4 regions of the Paenibacillus sp. DS2015 genome follow, and region 1 is predicted to be linked to each of the others. Evidence: a T-box and tRNA genes for the amino acid it is inferred to sense, from the RefSeq annotation. Region 1 holds a T-box; the other regions hold tRNA genes.
The links. The T-box of region 1 lies ahead of argS (arginine--tRNA ligase). A T-box ahead of a tRNA ligase gene usually reads a tRNA of that ligase, here a tRNA-Arg.

Region 1 (4,597 bases):
TTAAAGATTGGCGGCAGATACCATCAGCTATATCAGTTACAACAAGGTAATACCTTGGCAACACCCGCTACATCTGAACGATTAGAAGTAGTTACATCTGTTCAAGGTCAGCCCCTCCCTGGTGGGATAGTATAAAGAAATAGTAAACATCTGGAGTTCCCCCCTCCTCTTATTTAAATAGCCAAGACCCTCATTCCTATTGTGGAATGAGGGTCTTGGCTTACTATAGACAAAAGTTTTTAGATCTTTTGTTTAGGTGTGAAATCTTTTTCCAGTCCTAACTTAACGTATAGCTCTCGAGAATATCCTTGAAGTTTTTTTTCAAGCTCCTGTGCCTGATCCTTGAAATTTGTCAATTCACGTATCATTCTAGAGCGTCCTGCTGGACTGAAGGTCTCATGAATTCGCTCCTTAAAATAATCATGAACAATATAATTCCGTTGTTTCCATACTTTCTTAAGTTGAATGGTCTCTTCTTCCGAGAAGGGAAAGTAATGTTGAATTTCCTGTACTAATTGCCCCAGAGAACTGCTTAATTTACTTTGATATAATTCTTCGAAATCTTCTTCTGACGGTATATTCCCTTGCGATAGCTTCATAAGCATTAGTAAATTGGCAAGTTGCTGCTCTAATGCTTGCGAATAGTATACAGCAAGTCCAAAATAGGCAAATACATCCTTGGAATGATCGCTATCGAGTAGTCTCTCTTTTCCCATGCGTTCCGCTCCGTTCACTATTAAAGACCCACACCTCAGTGCAAGCTAATCTGCAATAATACTTCCTCTTATGTTAAAGGAATTAGCGGAATCAATCAACATGGAAGTACTGATTGAGCATTTATACCTATCTATAACCTCTGATACAATAATGTAAAGTAACATAAGACCCATTGTATACTCTTGTTAGAGCCATTACAGATGAGAAACCTGTATGATAAGCCCGGGACCTTGTTTACATCCGATTCGGAGTACGGATACCTAATATATGCATCGTTCTTTGTAGCGAATCTCCAGTTAATTGCGTCAATGTAAGTCTTGCAGTTCTTAGATCATGGTTCTGCTCAAGAATTCTTTCCTTATTATAGTAATAATTAAACGCCTGAGCCACTTCCAAAGCATATCTAGCGAGAACAGATGGCTCATTATTAAGAATTCCACGTGTCAGTACTTGTGAATATCGAGTAAGCACTTTAAGAAGTTCCCATCCAGACTCTCCAAGTGGATTGACCGGTTGCTCTTGCGGGGTGTTAAGGAGTGCTTGCTCATCTTCAGTCACTCTATCATCAGTAACTCTATCTTCAGTAACTTTACTTTTGAGAATTAGACTCTGGGTTCTTGTGTAAGTATATTGCAGATATGGACCTGTCTCCCCTTCAAAATTCAGTGCATCTTCTAGCGAGAAGTCCACCTCGTTAACCCGGTTATTCTTCAGATCACCGAAAACAATTGCCCCAATCCCTACCGCTTCTGCTACATCATGTTTATTCGGTAAATCTGGATTTTTATCTTCGATGACTTGTAATGCACGTGCTATAGCTTCATCCAGCACTTCCTCAAGCTGAACTATCTTTCCACGACGAGTGGACATCTTCTTACCCTCAAACTTCATTAATCCAAAATGAACATGTCTACAATGATCTACCCATGTCGCCCCCATTTTCTTTAATACCGCAAATACTTGCTCAAAGTGAAGTTTCTGTTCTCCACCCACGACGTATAATAATTGATCCCCTTGCATCACTTCATGTCGATAGAATGCCGTGGCTAAATCACGTGTTGGATAAATGGTCGATCCATCTGACTTCATAATTAGACAAGGAGGCATTCCTTCTTCATCTAATCTTACCACAAGTGCACCTTCACTTCGCTCCAGGAGCTCCTTCTCTTCTAAAGCTTGAACCACTGCCGCCATCTTATCATTGTAAAAGCTCTCTCCAAGTACATGATCAAAGCTCACATGAAGTCTTGTATACATCCGATTGAATTCCTGCATGCTAATTTCCACAAAATACTTCCACAATCTTACTGCTTCCTCGTCTCCTGACTCTAATCTACGGAACCACTCCCTCGCCTCGGGCTCAAGGGTCACGTCATGTTCAACTTGATCATGAAAAGCGACATACAAACGTAAAGATTCCTGAATTGGGTTCTCTATCAGAGCTTCATCATTTCCCCAACGCTTATAAGCCGTGATCTGTTTACCAAACTGAGTACCCCAATCTCCTAGATGATTGACACTGACTACCTCATACCCTGCCATCTGGTACATATTATAGAGTGCAGATCCAATCATCGTGGACCGGAGATGACCAATCCCGAATGGCTTGGCAATATTAGGGGAGGACATATCAATAATAACTTTTTTCCCATGTCCAATATTCAGTTGACCATAATGGGGGTGTTGCATTTGTTGCATAAGAATATTCGAATAATAACCCCGGTCATAACGCAAATTGACATAGGGTCCTTCTGCCGTAACCTGGATCCCTTCCAATTGCATTTGTCTAGCTAACTGCTCAGCGATAGTATGGGGTGCTTGTTTCTGAATTTTGGACAATGTATAACAAGGAAATGCAACATCCCCCATCTCCGCTGATGGGGGAATTTCTAACAAGTCTTTAATTTGCTCTACACTTAAAGATACGTAAGGCTGAATGGCTTCTATAGCTATTTGTAATAACATAATAAACTTCCTCCTCTGCTATATATAACAAAAAAGCTCCCGTCTCTATAAAAGAGACGAGAACTATAAATCCCGCGGTACCACTCTAAGTGAACAGTTCGAAAGAGAATAACTATTCCGCTCAATGACCATCTAACGGCTGTCAGCCGGACCACTCTACTTAGAGAATTAACTCGTAAATCTCGGTTGGAATAATCATCTCATCAGGTGCGCTTCATGTAGGCTGATCATGCCGGCTCACACTATTTCCGGCTCGCTGAATGCTCATTACCCGCATTACTCTCCCGTTCATCGACGTTAGTTTTCAATATTATATATGCACAAACCACAAGATGCAACACCCTACATTCATTCATTTTCTAACTGAATCAAGCCGTTCATTAGATCTGACTTAGAGAAATGTTCTCCTATAAAGACAGCTACATCAGGAACCTTACCTTGAGGTGTGATTTTCAAGAAGTCCGATTCCCTGTAAGCATACTGAAATAAGAACCGGCTCGAAGTATCACTAAAGGATATAATTCCTTTCGCACGATATACTTCACGAGGCAGTCGAGAGACCCATTCTTCAAATTTGTGACTATCTATGGCATGTTCGAAATAGTGCGTATACACCATAACATGGTCATGTGAATGATGCATATGTTCATGCTCATGGTCATGATGGTTACAACTAGGATCATCTTCGTGATGATGACTTTCCTCATGCTCTTCAGATAGCGCCTTTCTCAACGATGACGGATCGAATGTGTCCTCTCCATATAAAAGGTCAATATCTATCTCGCAACGAATCGCTGGGAAAATAGGTGCAAATTCATTCCATCCAGAAATAATATTTCTTAATTGCAGCTGCTCCGCTTCATTTACGCGATCTATTTTATTAAGAATGAGATAGGATGCACAGCGGATCTGTTCTTGCATGAGACGATAGGTCTGACCTTTCTGTTCCTTATACAATTCCAACAAGTGAATCGCATCAACAACCGTAATGACGCTTTTTAGATCTATTTTAATATAGAGCGCTGCTTCTGTCACCCCATCTAGAATTTCCATTGGATTCGCTACTCCCGTGGCTTCCACTATGATGACATCCGGTGACTCCCTATTGATCAGATTGGCTATTTCTAGACTTAAATCTCCTCTTATAGAACAACAGATACATCCGCTAAGCATTTCTGTCATCGGCACTGTTTCCTCTATTAGAACGCCTTCTAAATTCACGTCACCCATCTCATTCATAATCACAGCTGGGCGCAATCCTTGTTCCTGCCAATGAGAAACCATCTTCTGGAGTAATGTAGTTTTGCCACTTCCCAAAAATCCTGACAAAATATATATCGGTGTAGCCTGTTTCTGTTCGAGATTATTCATAATTTCTCCTCCATATAAAGCCTTCTGTGTTTAGCCGATTTTACTATAGGTGACCCTTTTGAGCAAGCAATCACCGTGATCATACGTTACATTTTCTTGCACTAAGATGAATGATGACTTATGCTAAAGTACACGTTACCATCATCTGAAGATCTAAGGAGTATGATGAACAATGAATTCAGTAGAACAACATCGTAGTGAAGCACCACGTTCTGTATCTTGTATGATTGTTACAGTGTCAGACACCCGCAATGAGGAAACAGACGTAAGTGGCCAACTGATGAAAACCTTACTAGAAGCTGCTGGTTACACCATTGTTAATTACGTTATCGTTAAAGACGATTATGAGGGGATCAGAGAGCTTATTTTTGAAGCTTCCAATGACAGCCGTATTGAAGCGGTATTGCTAACAGGTGGAACAGGTATCTCTCCGAGGGACACTACTTATGAGGCCGTGGCTTCTTTATTAGATCGGACACTTCCAGGCTTTGGAGAAATCTTTCGATTCTTAAGTTTCACAGAGGACATCGGTTCTGCAGCCATT
Region 2 (4,597 bases), on a different contig from region 1:
GAACAAAGAAAAGTTCTTACTCAATATGGGAATGCACAGCGTATTAGAACTGCAGAAGGAATGGAAGGAATATGGAGAAGACGCGTTTAAGCTAGAGATACTGGATGAGATTAAGCTTGAAGAGGGCGAATCCCTTATGGGGATGGTCCCCATTAATGTACCGGTGAATCATCCGTCTTATAAGAAGCACAGAGACAAGCTTCAAGTTATGCAACAAATGTGGATGGATAAATTACAACCTTATGGCGACAAAGGATACCACGAATTACCAGAAGGTGAGCATTAATTTACTTCAATACTGTAACCCCGATTGTAACTTTATATCCAATCTCCTTTTATATAATAGAGATAGTTTATAGATGTTATTGAAGGGAGTTTCCTAGATGAAGAAGATCGTTAAATGGAGTGCTGCAGCAATGGTGGCAGGCGTTCTATTAGCAAGTTCAGGATTTGAAGGGGCGACATCGGTATTAGCAGCAAGTAAGAACACAACCCAACAAACTTCTGTGGTATTGAAATGGAAGGGGACTAAATTGACTCAAAAGGGATTAATAAGCCAAGGGAATACGTTGGTTCCTTTAACCGTACTGAGAGATCAATTAGGACTTCCGTTAAATTATAATCCTGGGACCAAGACATATAGCATCGGCAGTGGACATACGCAGCTTAATATGGAAGTGTCGAAGTATGATGTGAACACGAATATTAACAATTTCTATATTAATGAATATCAAGTCAAGAATATTAATGGAAGACTCTATATTCCATTCAAATTAATGAATGATTATTTGGGATATCAGGGTGCGTGGGACGCTTCAACGAAGACGTTGAATATGAGTAAACGTGAACTCAATACAATCACCATTAAGACGGAGACCGTAAAGAACACGACGTCAGATGCCGTATACCTTCTCCATTATCCTAAGGTGAGCGGACTTGGAAAGGTTGAGGTGGAGAAGGCCATTAACAATGTATTGGAACAGCATATGAAGACGTTCAATGAAGCTTCTATGAAACAAGCTGATCTTAGAGATCGTCTAATAGAACATACGTATCAGTACATTCAGAATTTTTTGGTAACGTATAATCGAAATGGTGTACTGAGCCTTATAGTTGATCAATATGGTATTACAGGTGGAGCTCATGGGAGTACTATCCGTACTGGATTCACGTTCTCATTGAAGGATGGTAAGCAACTATCGGCGGATGATTTGTTGAAGAGTAATTCAACTTACAGAACAGTGCTTAATAAAGATTTAGCTAAGAAACTAAAGGCGCATGAGGGTTACTTGGGTGAATTCAAAGCATTAAGTGCTAATCCTGATTTCAATGTAAGTGAAAAGGGAATAGCGTTCTTCTTCCAACAATATGAATACACGGTATATGCTGCAGGTTTCCCTACGTTTGTGTATCCATTTGATCAGTTGTTACCTAAAGGCACGGACCCATTTGAAAATTATTAATCACAAGTCCAAATCCATAGAGGATCTCTTGAACCACATAAATAACAAACAACCCCCTTATTCCTTAAATTACAGGAGCAAGGGGGTTGTTTGTGTATTGGTTTATTAAACGCCTGTTGGTAAAGGTTTCTCGATCACTTTATCAATGATGCCATAGCTTGCTGCGTCTGCAGCACTCATGAAGTAATCACGATCGGTATCTTTCTCAATGCGTTCTAGCGGTTGTCCAGTGCGTTCGGACAATATTTTGTTCAACTTATCACGCATCTTAAGAATACGGCGAGCGCGGATTTCAATATCGGATGCTTGACCTTGTGCACCACCCAAAGGTTGGTGAATCATGATCTCACTGTTAGGTAATGCGAAACGTTTACCAATCGCACCAGCGTTCAATAGGAATGCTCCCATGGAAGCTGCCATACCCACACAAATGGTGGATACATCCGGCTTAATATATTGCATTGTATCAAATATTGCCATACCCGCTGTAATCGAACCGCCCGGGCTATTAACATATAAGTGAATATCTTTGTCAGGCTCTTCGGCTGCCAAGAACAGCATTTGTGCAATAATGGAGTTAGCTACTACATCGTTTACTTCTGAACCCAAGAAAATAATACGATCCTTCAGCAATCTGGAATAGATATCATATGCGCGTTCTCCGCGACTGCTCTGTTCTACAACCATAGGTACATAACCCAAGTGAAAAACCTCCCTTAAATTGGTTCGAATGTTGACCTTCTTAATTATAGCAGTTACCTTAATTACCACATAATAAACAATTTAAATCAAAAAGTCAAAGAAAGTCAAACTGTAGCCAAAAAGAAACGGCTTCGCCATCCCTAGAGGGAAGGTGACCGTTTCTCGTAGAGATATAAGCAGCGTATAGCGTATTATGATAGCTTATGCGTTGTTTATTTTTGTGAAAAAAAAAGAGCCCTGATTGGCTTTTAGTGGTTTGGTTATAAATAAAGTATACAGGCTGTAATAATGAAATGGTGCGCCCGCGAGGAATTGAACCTCGATCTCAGGCTTCGGAGGCCTACGTCATATCCATTTGACCACGGGCGCTAAATTTCAATAGCAAAAATTATTATATGATATCTACATCAGAATAGCAAGAGTAATCGGTAAGTAGGAGCTTAACTTGGCTTAATCAGTACAGAATGTATAAGAAAAACTGCAACTGCAAATTATACACAATGATTACTTGCAAGAGACATAAAATTTGGTTAGAATAGTAGTGGGACTTAAAAAGTTAACCCGGGACATTTTGAGACCAAAGAGAAAGTGAGAAAAGAAAGTTGCAGGGGTGGAAAGCATGCGGACGATATTAGAAATACAAAAGCAGCTTCTGCCTGATCTCATGGAAATTCTCAAGACGAGGTACACTATTCTTCAGCAGATCATGCTGTTTGACACGATCGGTCGTAGAACACTTGCAGCTTCGCTTCATATGACGGAACGAGTGTTGCGGGCGGAGACTGATCTTCTGAAATCGCAAGGGCTCATTGAGATTGAGAGTATGGGTATGAGGATTAATGATTCGGGTAGGAAACTGCTAGAACTCATGGAGCCGATTGCTAAGAATCTTTTTGGACTAACCGATTTGGAAGGGAAGATTCGTAAAGCCTATGGACTGCGTAAAGTAGTGATTGTACCTGGTGATTGTGAGTCTTCGCCGTTCACCAAGCGAGAGCTAGGACGCGCGGGCGCGAAAGCTTTGCTGAGTGTCATGGGAAATGAAGATATTATTGCTGTTACAGGTGGCTCAACACTGGCCGAGATGGCAGAGCAACTGACTTGTCCTTCTTCTAATCTTGTTAAAGGGACGTGGTTCGTACCCGCTCGCGGGGGGCTTGGAGAGAGTATGGAATTCCAAGCGAATACGATTGCTTCCACTATGGCAAAGAGAGTAGGAGCTCAGTATCGGTTGTTACATGTACCTGATCTGCTCAGCGAGGATGCATATCAATCGCTTGTCCAAGATCGCAACATTCAAGAGATTGTGCAGACGATCAGACAGTCACGTATCATCGTACACGGCATAGGTGATGCTATGGAAATGACGCGTCGCAGAAATTTGGATTCTGTTACGACAGAAATAATCCAAGCAGAAGGCGCAGTTGCGGAATCTTTCGGCTATTATTTTAACGAAAGTGGCGCCGTAGTTCATAGGATGGTAACATTAGGATTACGTCTGGAAGATATCATGCAGACTGAAGTGGTGATCGGGATTGCGGGCGGAAAAAGTAAGGCTAGAGCTATTCATGCGGTTCTTCAGTTTGGTAAAGAAGATATTCTGGTTACAGATGAAGCCGCAGCACTAGAAATTGAAAAAGAGATTGATGGACAGATCTCTACTACTTAATTTGGAATAACTAAACTTTGAAATATTTAATCTATGTTGTCTTGACAGGCTTAATTGTCTGTTTTGAATAAATAAAAACGAATTCTGGGAGGACTATTTAAATGACAGTAAAAGTTGGTATTAATGGTTTTGGACGTATTGGACGCCTTGCTTTCCGCCGTATTCAAGCAGTGGAAGGAATTGAAGTAGTTGCGATTAATGACTTAACTGATGCTAAAATGTTAGCACATTTGTTGAAATATGATACGACTCAAGGACGTTTCAACGGTGACGTCGAAGTTCATGACGGATTCTTCAAAGTTGATGGTAAAGAAGTTAAGGTTCTTGCTAACCGTAACCCTGAAGAATTACCATGGGGAGATCTTGGTGTAGATATCGTTCTTGAATGTACTGGATTCTTCACTACTAAAGAAGCAGCTGAGAAGCATTTGAAAGGCGGCGCTAAGAAAGTCGTTATTTCCGCTCCAGCTACTGGCGACATGAAAACAATCGTTTTCAATGTAAACCACGAAATTCTTGATGGTACTGAAACTGTAATCTCTGGTGCTTCTTGCACAACGAACTGCCTTGCTCCAATGGCAAAAGTATTACAAGACAACTATGGTATTGTTGAAGGTTTGATGACTACAATCCATGCATATACAGGCGACCAAAATACTTTGGATGCTCCACACGCGAAAGGTGACTTCCGTCGTGCTCGCGCAGCAGCTGAGAACATCATCCCTAACACTACTGGTGCTGCTAAAGCAATCGGTCTAGTTAT
Region 3 (4,597 bases), on a different contig from region 1:
GCCAGCCTCGGAATATTGAGGCTGGCTGCTGTATGGGAGGATTAAAATGAGCAGTCCTATACATCAGTCGTTACCCCAAGAACCTACCATTCCGCAGAAGTTATCCAGGAAATTTCGTTTCGACCGATATGCGCGAGTACATTTAACGAATAAGATGTTCCGTTATTATTTTCTATTCAGTATTATGGCCCTATGTTTTGTGCTAGGACTCGTTATTTTCTTTATTGGCAGAACGGCGTTGTTGACATTTCAGCATGTCTCGATCGCGGATTTCTTTTTCTATTTTGATTGGACACCAGAAGAGGGACGGTTTGGAGCCGCTTTATTTATCATTAACACGCTGTCTTTGACGTTCCTAACTCTTCTGATTGCTGTACCGGTATCTGTGGGGATGGCCATTCTTATTGCTGAGATCGCACCTCATTGGTTTAAGTCCTTTATGCGACCTGTATTAGATTTGTTAGTGGGTATTCCTTCTATTGTATATGGCTACTTAGGATTGACTGTACTGATCCCTTTCTTACGTGAATTAAGTGGTGAAAATTTAGGCGATGGTTTGCTTGCGGCAGCTCTAGTATTAGCATTAATGGTTCTGCCAACGATTAGTCGAATCAGTGACGAAGCCATCTCTTCTGTTCCTAATAAATACCGTGATGCCGCATATGCTATGGGGTCAACTCGTCTTCAAGTGATTAATAGAGTTATTCTTCCAGCTGCGAATAGAGGTGTCATCTCGGCGATTATTATGGGCATGACCCGAGCGATCGGTGAGACGATGGCCGTTGTCATGGTTATAGGAAACACGGCGCAGCTAGCCAAATCCTTATTCTCTCCAACTTCCGTGCTGACGAGTAATATTGTGATGCAAATCTCGAATGTCGACTTTGATTCGACATGGAATTATGCTCTGCATATGATGGCCTTTCTATTACTATTAATCTCATTTTCACTGATCTTGCTTATTAGATTCCTTGGTAAAAAAGGGGGAGATGTGAGGTGAGTGGATTTACACGTAATGCAAAAATGACACGTTCTCTGTGGCTTAATAAACTAGCTACGATTGGATTTTATGGATTGGGAGCATGTGTTCTACTCATTGTAGGTTGGTTGTTGTTTACGATTCTTAGTAAAGGATTACCGAGTCTTTCCTTCGGATTTCTAACGAAACTCCCGGAAGAAATGGATGTGGGCGGTGGGATTGGGCCCGTTTTATTTAATTCATTCTACATATTAGGGCTATCTTTAGTTCTTTCTATCCCAATCGGTGTAGGAGCAGGGATCTATATGGCAGAATATGCACCTCAGAACAAGTGGACAGATCTGTTACGAATTTGTGTGGAGAGCTTATCTTCTGTTCCCTCGATTGTGTTCGGAATGCTAGGACTAGCTATTTTTGCCGAATACTTTCAGGTCGGTCTAACGATATTAGGAGGGGCTGTTAGTTTAGCCTTTTTAAATTTGCCAATGTTAGCGCGTATAACGGAGGAATCTGTTCGTGCTGTGCCGAGTGATCTCCGTAACGCCTCATATGCACTAGGTATGACCAAGTTCCAATGTATTTGTACTGCCGTGTTACCGATGGCACTGCAAGGCATTGTAACGGGCATTTGCTTAGTGGCAGGGCGTGCATTTGGTGAATCTGCTGTTATATTACTAACGGCAGGCTTAAGCACCTCTGGTGAGATGTGGGACTTCAACCTCTTTTCACCTGGAGAGACATTGGCTGTCCATCTTTGGTATGTTCAATCAGAGGCTATCGTAGAAGATGCACATCAAATTGCTGATCGATCAGCGGCAGTACTTGTCATTGTAGTCCTGCTCATTAATGCTTTATTTCGTGTACCACTATGGATAAATAATCGATACTTAAAGCGATAGAATCGTAGATAAAATTAATTTACACAAGTAGGCAAGCAAGGGCCACTCGTTCTACGAGCGACCCTTGCTTGGTGCTCTAATGTGCGTGAGTTGTTGTATTTTCTGGACAGACATTCAACAAAGGAGACTCTTCAGAGGAGTCCTCCTTCATTGAATGCAAAAGCAGCCTCCCCAAAAGGGAAGACTGCTTCTTAGTATGTCCCAGGAGGGATTCGAACCCCCGACCGACGCCTTAGAAGGGCGTTGCTCTATCCAGCTGAGCTACTGAGACAAGAAAAATTCATGCAAGAAGTATCTTATCATGAGGGGATCTAAATTTCAACAATTTTTATGAAATATTTAATTTGTGAATAAAAACATTTTTTTAATCTTCAAAGTTGGGTATGCTATAATTTACAAATTAGCAGAAGCATCGGAATAAAAGGAGGGCTATTTATAGACAGCACGAAATCCCCCGCAAAAGATAACATTGTGCTCTTTCCAAAGACCCTTGACTATTATCAGATTCAATTAACAGTCATGTTGGAAAATGAACGATACGGGGAAGCTATAGCGTTGCTGCGTTTTCTATTACAATGCCAAGGTCAGGAAGAACGGCATTATGAAGAATGGCAAGCGCTACTAGAGTGGTTGGAAACTGCGTTTCCCCAATATATCCATTCAACTGAAGGTACAAATTCAGATTTGGATCCGGATGAACCCGATGAAGAAGAACTCTCCCGTCGGAATGCTCATTTCAAGTTAGCAGAGGATTCTCTATACGCAGATAAAATGCTCCATATTGTTATGGAGGAGCCTTTGTCTGAACAAACGATGCTAGCGTTAGGACAGCTTTCTCATCTGACAGGAAATAATAAGATAGACGAGGCCCTTGTGGAATGGTTACAGACTAGTAAGCTGCCATCTCTATTGCAATATCGTGTTCTTCAGACACTTCATAAGCGTGGTATGCAAGGGAATATTACTTTTACACGTGGACAAGAAGAAGTTGATATTGACATTGAGGCGCTTCCGTTAACTCAAGCAGAATTCCCGGTATCTGTGCAACAAATACTAGATCGGGTAGCGCAACATACGGAAGTAAAAGAACCCACACTGTACTATTTTGCGCAAGAACTATGGTCTCAATTTGTAATGTCTATCTATGGAACACAAGATTATCAATCGATGCTTATTGAGGAAGATCTTGCAATGGATATATGGGCTGCTACACTACATCAGATCGTGTCTGAGAGCCTGACAGGAAGTCGTAATGAAGAAGAGATTAGGGCCATGTATGGGATAACGGAAAATATTCGGTTTCGATTCGAGCAAGCCTATAGAACCATGAAACAATTTATTTCTGCAGGTTTAAGTGAATAAGTAGTCTATTAACGTTCACTTTCTTGTCAATTGGAGCGTTGCCTGCTATTGTAAAAGAATTGAATCTTGTTTATACTATAATGGTTGTTCTGTGCGTGATAATATGTTAATGAAGTTAACCATGTTAACCATGTGAATTTTTTTTGGAGGGGAAAGCATAAAATGAAAGCAACTTGGGAAAAAATAGAGAAGAACCTTGGCGTTCTTGAAGTAGAAGTTGGAGCAGACCGTGTTTCCGAAGCGCTGGATAAGGCTTTTAACAAAGTCGTTAAGAAAGCAACTGTATCTGGTTTCCGTAAAGGTAAAGTACCTCGTTCCATTTTTGAAGCGCGTTATGGAGTAGAAAGTTTGTATCAAGATGCCATTGATATTTTACTTCCAGAAGTATATACAGAGGCTGTTGATCAAACAGATATCTTTCCTGTAGACCGCCCTGATATTGATATCGACCAATTTGCTAAAGGTGAAACTTTCAAGTTCAAAGCTAAAGTTACTGTTAAACCTGAAGTAACATTGGGCGAATACAAAGGCGTAGAAGTACCTGTACAGAAGGTAGTAGTTACTGAAGAAGAATTGAATGAAGAACTCGTTCGTCTTCAAGAACGTCACGCTGAACTTGTTGTAATTGAAGAAGGCGTTGCTGAGAATGGCGACATCGCAATTCTTGACTATGATGGTTCTGTAGAGGGCGTGCCTTTTGAAGGTGGACAAGCGGAGCGTTATTCTTTGGAACTTGGAAGCAACACGTTCATTCCAGGATTTGAAGAGCAAGTTGTCGGTTTGGCTACAGGCGATCTGAAAGACGTTGAAGTAACGTTCCCAGATAGCTACCATGCCGAAGATTTAGCGGGTAAACAAGCTGTATTCAAAGTGAAAATTCACGAAATTAAACGTAAACAGCTTCCAGCATTGGATGATGAATTTGCGAAAGATGTAAGTGAATTCGAAACTTTGAATGAGTACAAAGAAGATCTAAACAAACAATTAGAGGCTCGCAAACAACAAGAAGCACAAGGCGTTCGCGAAAGTGCTGTTGTTGACAAAGTAGCAGAACTTGCTGAAATCGATATTCCAGGATCCATGGTTGATAGTGAAGTTCAGAATATGGTACGTGATTTCGATAACCGTCTACGTGCTCAAGGCATGAATCTTGAAATGTTCCTCAGCTTCTCTGGTCAAACTACAGCAGATCTGCAAGGACAAATGAAAGATGATGCATTGAAACGTGTTCGTAACAATCTCGTTCTTGAGAAAGTAGCTAAGCAAGAGAAGATTGAAGTTTCGGAAGAAGACGTAACTAAAGAATTGGAAACAATGGCTGACACTTATAAGCGTTCCGCTGAAGAGCTTCGTAGCG
Region 4 (4,597 bases), on a different contig from region 1:
ATCCTGTTTGTCTCCTTGAACAAAGTATACTTTCGAACTATCAGAAGACCATGTAAGATCCGTTTTCACTGTTGTATCCTCACCAAGAATTTGCACTTGTCCATTGGATAAAGTCAGTAGAACCAAACGATCTTTGTCATCGGTGTAAATTCCCCACTGACCATTCGGAGATACTTCCATACTGGCTACCTCTGCATTTATAGAAAGCAGTTCTGCGTGGTACGTCTTATTCAATCTGAATACTTTAGGTGTAGTTTCATCCTGCTTAACTGCGATTACATGATCTGAACTATCCCAATGCAGAGAATCAAATTCACCCGTGAGTCTTTTCACACTTAACAATTGGTTAACGTGAGATGCATCACTAATCCATTCACCACCCAGTGCTATAACAATAGAAGGAAGTTCAACATACGTTCTTCCATCTTGTACTACAGGCGCAGATTTGAATGTATTGCTGCTACCATTCACTTGATACTTAGAAGACTTCGAATTCATTTGAATCGTATTTGCTGCCGTCGCATCTGTAATGGTGATCGTTCCTTGGGACGACTTGATCGTAGCTCCAACAGCCTGAGCAATGTCATTAAGCGCGTATAATGACACGTCTTTGACGAGAATGGATTTCATGGTGACGTTGACTCCATTTGCGCTAACTACAACGCTGTCCACTTTGTATTTTGCTGCTTTTACCTTAGTGCTTGATGTCTTGCTAGTTTGCTTAGGGGCGCTTGCTGCTTCTGCTACTCCAACCGATAAAGCTGATGTTACAAGTGCACCTGCTACCATCATCGTGAACACTTTACTGTTTCTCATTAATTGGCTTCACCCTTTTCTTCTCATTCGAGCTACAGCTTTATTGTCGTCTATCATTGTTAATTCTGTACCGCTGAAATGTTATCAAATAATTAAATACGTTGTTTTTTTCAAAATTTAGATCTATTCTGTTAAAAAGATCTATTATCACCCAATAGTTAGGAGCCGAAAATTTGTTATATGCTATCGCCTTTATTCTTTCCATGATCATTGTTCTGGTTTTAATTCCTCCATTGCGTAGATTAGCAGTCCGTATGGATTTTGTGGACAGGCCGACAAGCAGAAAAATACATAAAGAACCTGTCCCGCATCTAGCCAGTATTGCTATATTTCTTGGATTCATGATTCCTTATGTTCTGCTTACGAAACATTGGGATAAAGAGATGCTTGGCATTGTTATAGGATCTTTATTGATTCTAGGGATCGGTATGATCGATGATTGGTATAAAACAAAGGGTAAAGATTTCGGTGCGCTTCCCAAAACACTAGTTCAGGTGTCGGCTGCCGTCATCGTGTATTCTGTAGGTATTTCATTCGAGGGTATGAGCGTTCCTTTCTCTGGACACATGATCATCTTCCCTGAGTGGCTACAATTTTTGCTCACTATTCTCTGGGTTTTTGGAGTGACTACCGTTATTAATTTTATGGATGGTTTGGATGGGCTCTCTGGAGGGGTTGCTGCAATCTCTGCATTCACGCTGTTCATCGTAGCTATCGTAAAGGGACAACCACAATCTGCGATGATGGCAATCTTACTTATCGGAATCACATTAGGTTATCTCAAATATAATAAGCCACCAGCCAAAATATATATGGGTGATGCCGGAGCTACATTCATCGGGTTCATGCTCGGGATTATCGCTTTAGATGGAGCCTTCAAACAGGTTACTGTCATTTCCATTCTAGTACCTGTACTAGCACTGGGTGTTCCTATCTTCGATAATATTTACGTCGTTATCAAACGATATCTAAACGGACAACCTGTGTATAAGGCTGATCGCAGTCAACTTCACTACCGACTTCTCTCTTGGGGATTAAATCCTAAGCAAGCTGTCCTTTTCATTTATCTTATAAGTGCATGCTTATCACTATCCTCCATCATTCTGATGTTGCTAAGTTAAGTAGGTAATCTCAAAAGACCTCCCTGAAAGTGGGAACGAAGGTCTTTTGAGTCAATAAACAAAGGAATGTCATTTGAGATGATCGCAAATCGTTGTCCTTCTGCATCAAAATTGTACATTAAGAGCCACTCGTAAGTTTGAGTGGCTCTTTACTTATGGGTCATCTGTAGTTGTTCAAACGCAAAAACCGCCATCATTCACTTGGAAGATGGCGGTTCAATTTGGCTGCTGTCCTTCCGTTGTCCAAATACCTTTAAAGGACCACCGATGAACAAAATACTTTAACACTTTTAAATTCTATAAGTACTAAAAAGGAGCCCGTAGACACGGGCTCCGAAATATACAGGCTAAATGTCCCAGGAGGGATACTCTCCCTTTGTCGAGTCTGCGAAGGTTATGCTAACGCTGATTATGCTCCGACGAACCCCTATTGGGGTTCTCACCCTCTAGTACATAAAAAAATCTCTCCATATAGGAGAGATTTTTATGTGATGTCCCAGGAGGGATTCGAACCCCCGACCGACGCCTTAGAAGGGCGTTGCTCTATCCAGCTGAGCTACTGAGACACATTATGCAAACTACATGATCTCGAAAAGTCTGCAAGAAAGATTATATCATATAACCATGCAGAATCAAACATTAATTTTAAACCCCTCTTAAATAGAGGGGCATATTGAGTTTTTCCTACTTATTACCGCGTCGCCAATTTATTTTATCTTGCGTATGTTGAGCTGGATTTTTGGCTATCACTTCTTCTGCAAATTCATATTGATGTGCATATTTGTTACCTTTGACCTTCTTATACTTTTCTGCCATCTACAGCACCCCCTTTAAGGATAGTATGGATTTGCTGAAGCAGAGTTATGAGCTTTAATTATTGGTTTTTTCTTATCAGTAAATCGTTCTGCTTAAATTTATGCTGTTACAAACCAAGAAATGCATTAATTCCGGAACCTTTCATTTGTTCGCGTGTGTCTTCTGAACCTAACTCATAAATTTTCTGATATACATCGTCCAGTGCATCCTCATATCTGACGTTAACGACTTGTTCCGGAGTATCGGGCCAAGGAAAGACATAACCAGGAAAGGCTTCTTCTTCCTTCTCCTGTACCAATCCCATCAACAATAACATTTCCTCTGCCTGCGCTGGTGTCGCGTAGATCTCCCATTCATAAGCTGCCAGAGTCTTGTCAGGCAATACGGATCTTCCATGTACGGATACATAATATTTATGTTTGTCCAAGGTCAGACACCTCCTGTTGCGAACTACGTGCTCCCCTATAGTTTTATATAAGGACAGACATTTTATGCCTAACTTCGTCATATATCTGTATCACTTTGGTAAAAAAGAAAGGACAGCATGGACAAACGACAAAGAGAGGATGAACCACCATGTGCGGAATAACAGGTTTTATACAATGGAATGGCGATTTAACACAGGATTCGCAGTTACTTGTCCAAATGACCGAAAGCTTGAGTCATCGCGGTCCTGATGCTTATGGGACATGGATTTCTAATCCTTGTGCCTTTGGTCATCGGCGGCTTTCAGTCATTGACCCAGAGAATGGTGCTCAGCCAATGATTGTTCATCGAGATGAAGATGTATATGCGATCGTATATAATGGAGAACTATATAATGCAGCTGAACTTACTGCTGAATTACTCCAGCGAGGACATCAATTCCGCACACACTGTGACACGGAAGTCCTTCTTGTCTCTTACATTGAATGGGGGCCAGATTGTCTCGATCGTCTGAATGGCATATTCGCATTTGCGATATGGGACAGTGTTCAAGAACAAGTCTTTTTTGCACGTGATCGAGTGGGTGTCAAACCTCTCTTTTACAGCCATATAGATGGAACACTCATTTTCGGTTCAGAACCTAAATCTTTGCTTCAACATCCGAAGGTAGAGCCTATTGTTGGACCTGAAGGCTTAGCCGAAATCTTTATTGTGGGCCCGGCGAGAACACCAGGTCACGGTGTTTACCGAGATATATCTGAGTTACGTCCAGGGCACGCCATGATATTCAATCGCCGCGGACTTCGTAATTATACTTACTGGAAGCTAGAGAGCCATGAGCATGAAGATAATGTAGAGGCCACGGCTGCTAAGCTAAGAGAACTGTTGCAGGATACCATGGAGCGCCAACTTATATCTGATGTTCCTGTATGTTCCCTACTCTCTGGTGGACTGGACTCAAGTGCTCTAACAGCTCTTGCTGTAGACTTCTACCGACGGAGCGGTCAAGGCAATCTTCACACCTATTCTGTAGATTATGTAGATAACGACAAGCATTTCAAATCTCACGCCTTCCAACCTGGTGCAGATGCTCCTTGGATTAAACGAATGGTGGATGAACTAGGAACACAGCATCATTCTATGGAGATTGATACACCAGAACTTATTGCTGCACTTAATGCTTCAACAATAGCTAGGGATCTGCCAGGCATGGCAGATGTCGATTCTTCACTATATTTATTCTGCCGTGAGATCAAGAAAGATGCTACAGTGGCGATCTCTGGTGAAGCAGCAGATGAAATATTTGGAGGATATCCTTGGTTTCACCGTGATGACATGTTGAATTCGGGGACCTTTCCTTGGTCAGTCGCCCCCGACATGAGAGCGAGCCTACTGTCTCCGGAGATTAAGGACTGGAT

Region 2: it has a tRNA-Arg gene. The T-box ahead of argS (arginine--tRNA ligase) is inferred to sense a tRNA for this amino acid. The anticodon was not compared.
Region 3: it has a tRNA-Arg gene. The T-box ahead of argS (arginine--tRNA ligase) is inferred to sense a tRNA for this amino acid. The anticodon was not compared.
Region 4: it has a tRNA-Arg gene. The T-box ahead of argS (arginine--tRNA ligase) is inferred to sense a tRNA for this amino acid. The anticodon was not compared.

Annotation. Positions count from the first base shown of each region.
Region 1 is NZ_JBNPWS010000045.1:24,820-29,416, forward strand. It holds gene J2T13_RS24590 (ABC transporter ATP-binding protein) at 1-135, shown strand, start outside; gene J2T13_RS24595 (hypothetical protein) at 240-716, opposite strand; gene argS (arginine--tRNA ligase) at 952-2,682, opposite strand; T-box leader at 2,732-2,983, opposite strand; gene J2T13_RS24605 (CobW family GTP-binding protein) at 3,031-4,053, opposite strand; gene J2T13_RS24610 (MogA/MoaB family molybdenum cofactor biosynthesis protein) at 4,226-4,597, shown strand, end outside.
Region 2 is NZ_JBNPWS010000026.1:32,858-37,454, forward strand. It holds gene J2T13_RS19380 (GIY-YIG nuclease family protein) at 1-286, shown strand, start outside; gene J2T13_RS19385 (PdaC/SigV domain-containing protein) at 384-1,463, shown strand; gene clpP (ATP-dependent Clp endopeptidase proteolytic subunit ClpP) at 1,569-2,165, opposite strand; tRNA gene J2T13_RS19395 (tRNA-Arg) at 2,460-2,534, opposite strand; gene J2T13_RS19400 (sugar-binding transcriptional regulator) at 2,785-3,834, shown strand; gene gap (type I glyceraldehyde-3-phosphate dehydrogenase) at 3,936-4,597, shown strand, end outside.
Region 3 is NZ_JBNPWS010000006.1:148,150-152,746, forward strand. It holds gene pstC (phosphate ABC transporter permease subunit PstC) at 47-1,000, shown strand; gene pstA (phosphate ABC transporter permease PstA) at 1,024-1,878, shown strand; tRNA gene J2T13_RS08110 (tRNA-Arg) at 2,076-2,149, opposite strand; gene J2T13_RS08115 (hypothetical protein) at 2,350-3,240, shown strand; gene tig (trigger factor) at 3,403-4,597, shown strand, end outside.
Region 4 is NZ_JBNPWS010000006.1:142,000-146,596, reverse strand. It holds gene J2T13_RS08090 (stalk domain-containing protein) at 1-816, opposite strand, end outside; gene J2T13_RS08085 (MraY family glycosyltransferase) at 1,020-1,937, shown strand; tRNA gene J2T13_RS08080 (tRNA-Arg) at 2,430-2,503, opposite strand; gene J2T13_RS08075 (hypothetical protein) at 2,622-2,753, opposite strand; gene J2T13_RS08070 (hypothetical protein) at 2,860-3,180, opposite strand; gene asnB (asparagine synthase (glutamine-hydrolyzing)) at 3,330-4,597, shown strand, end outside.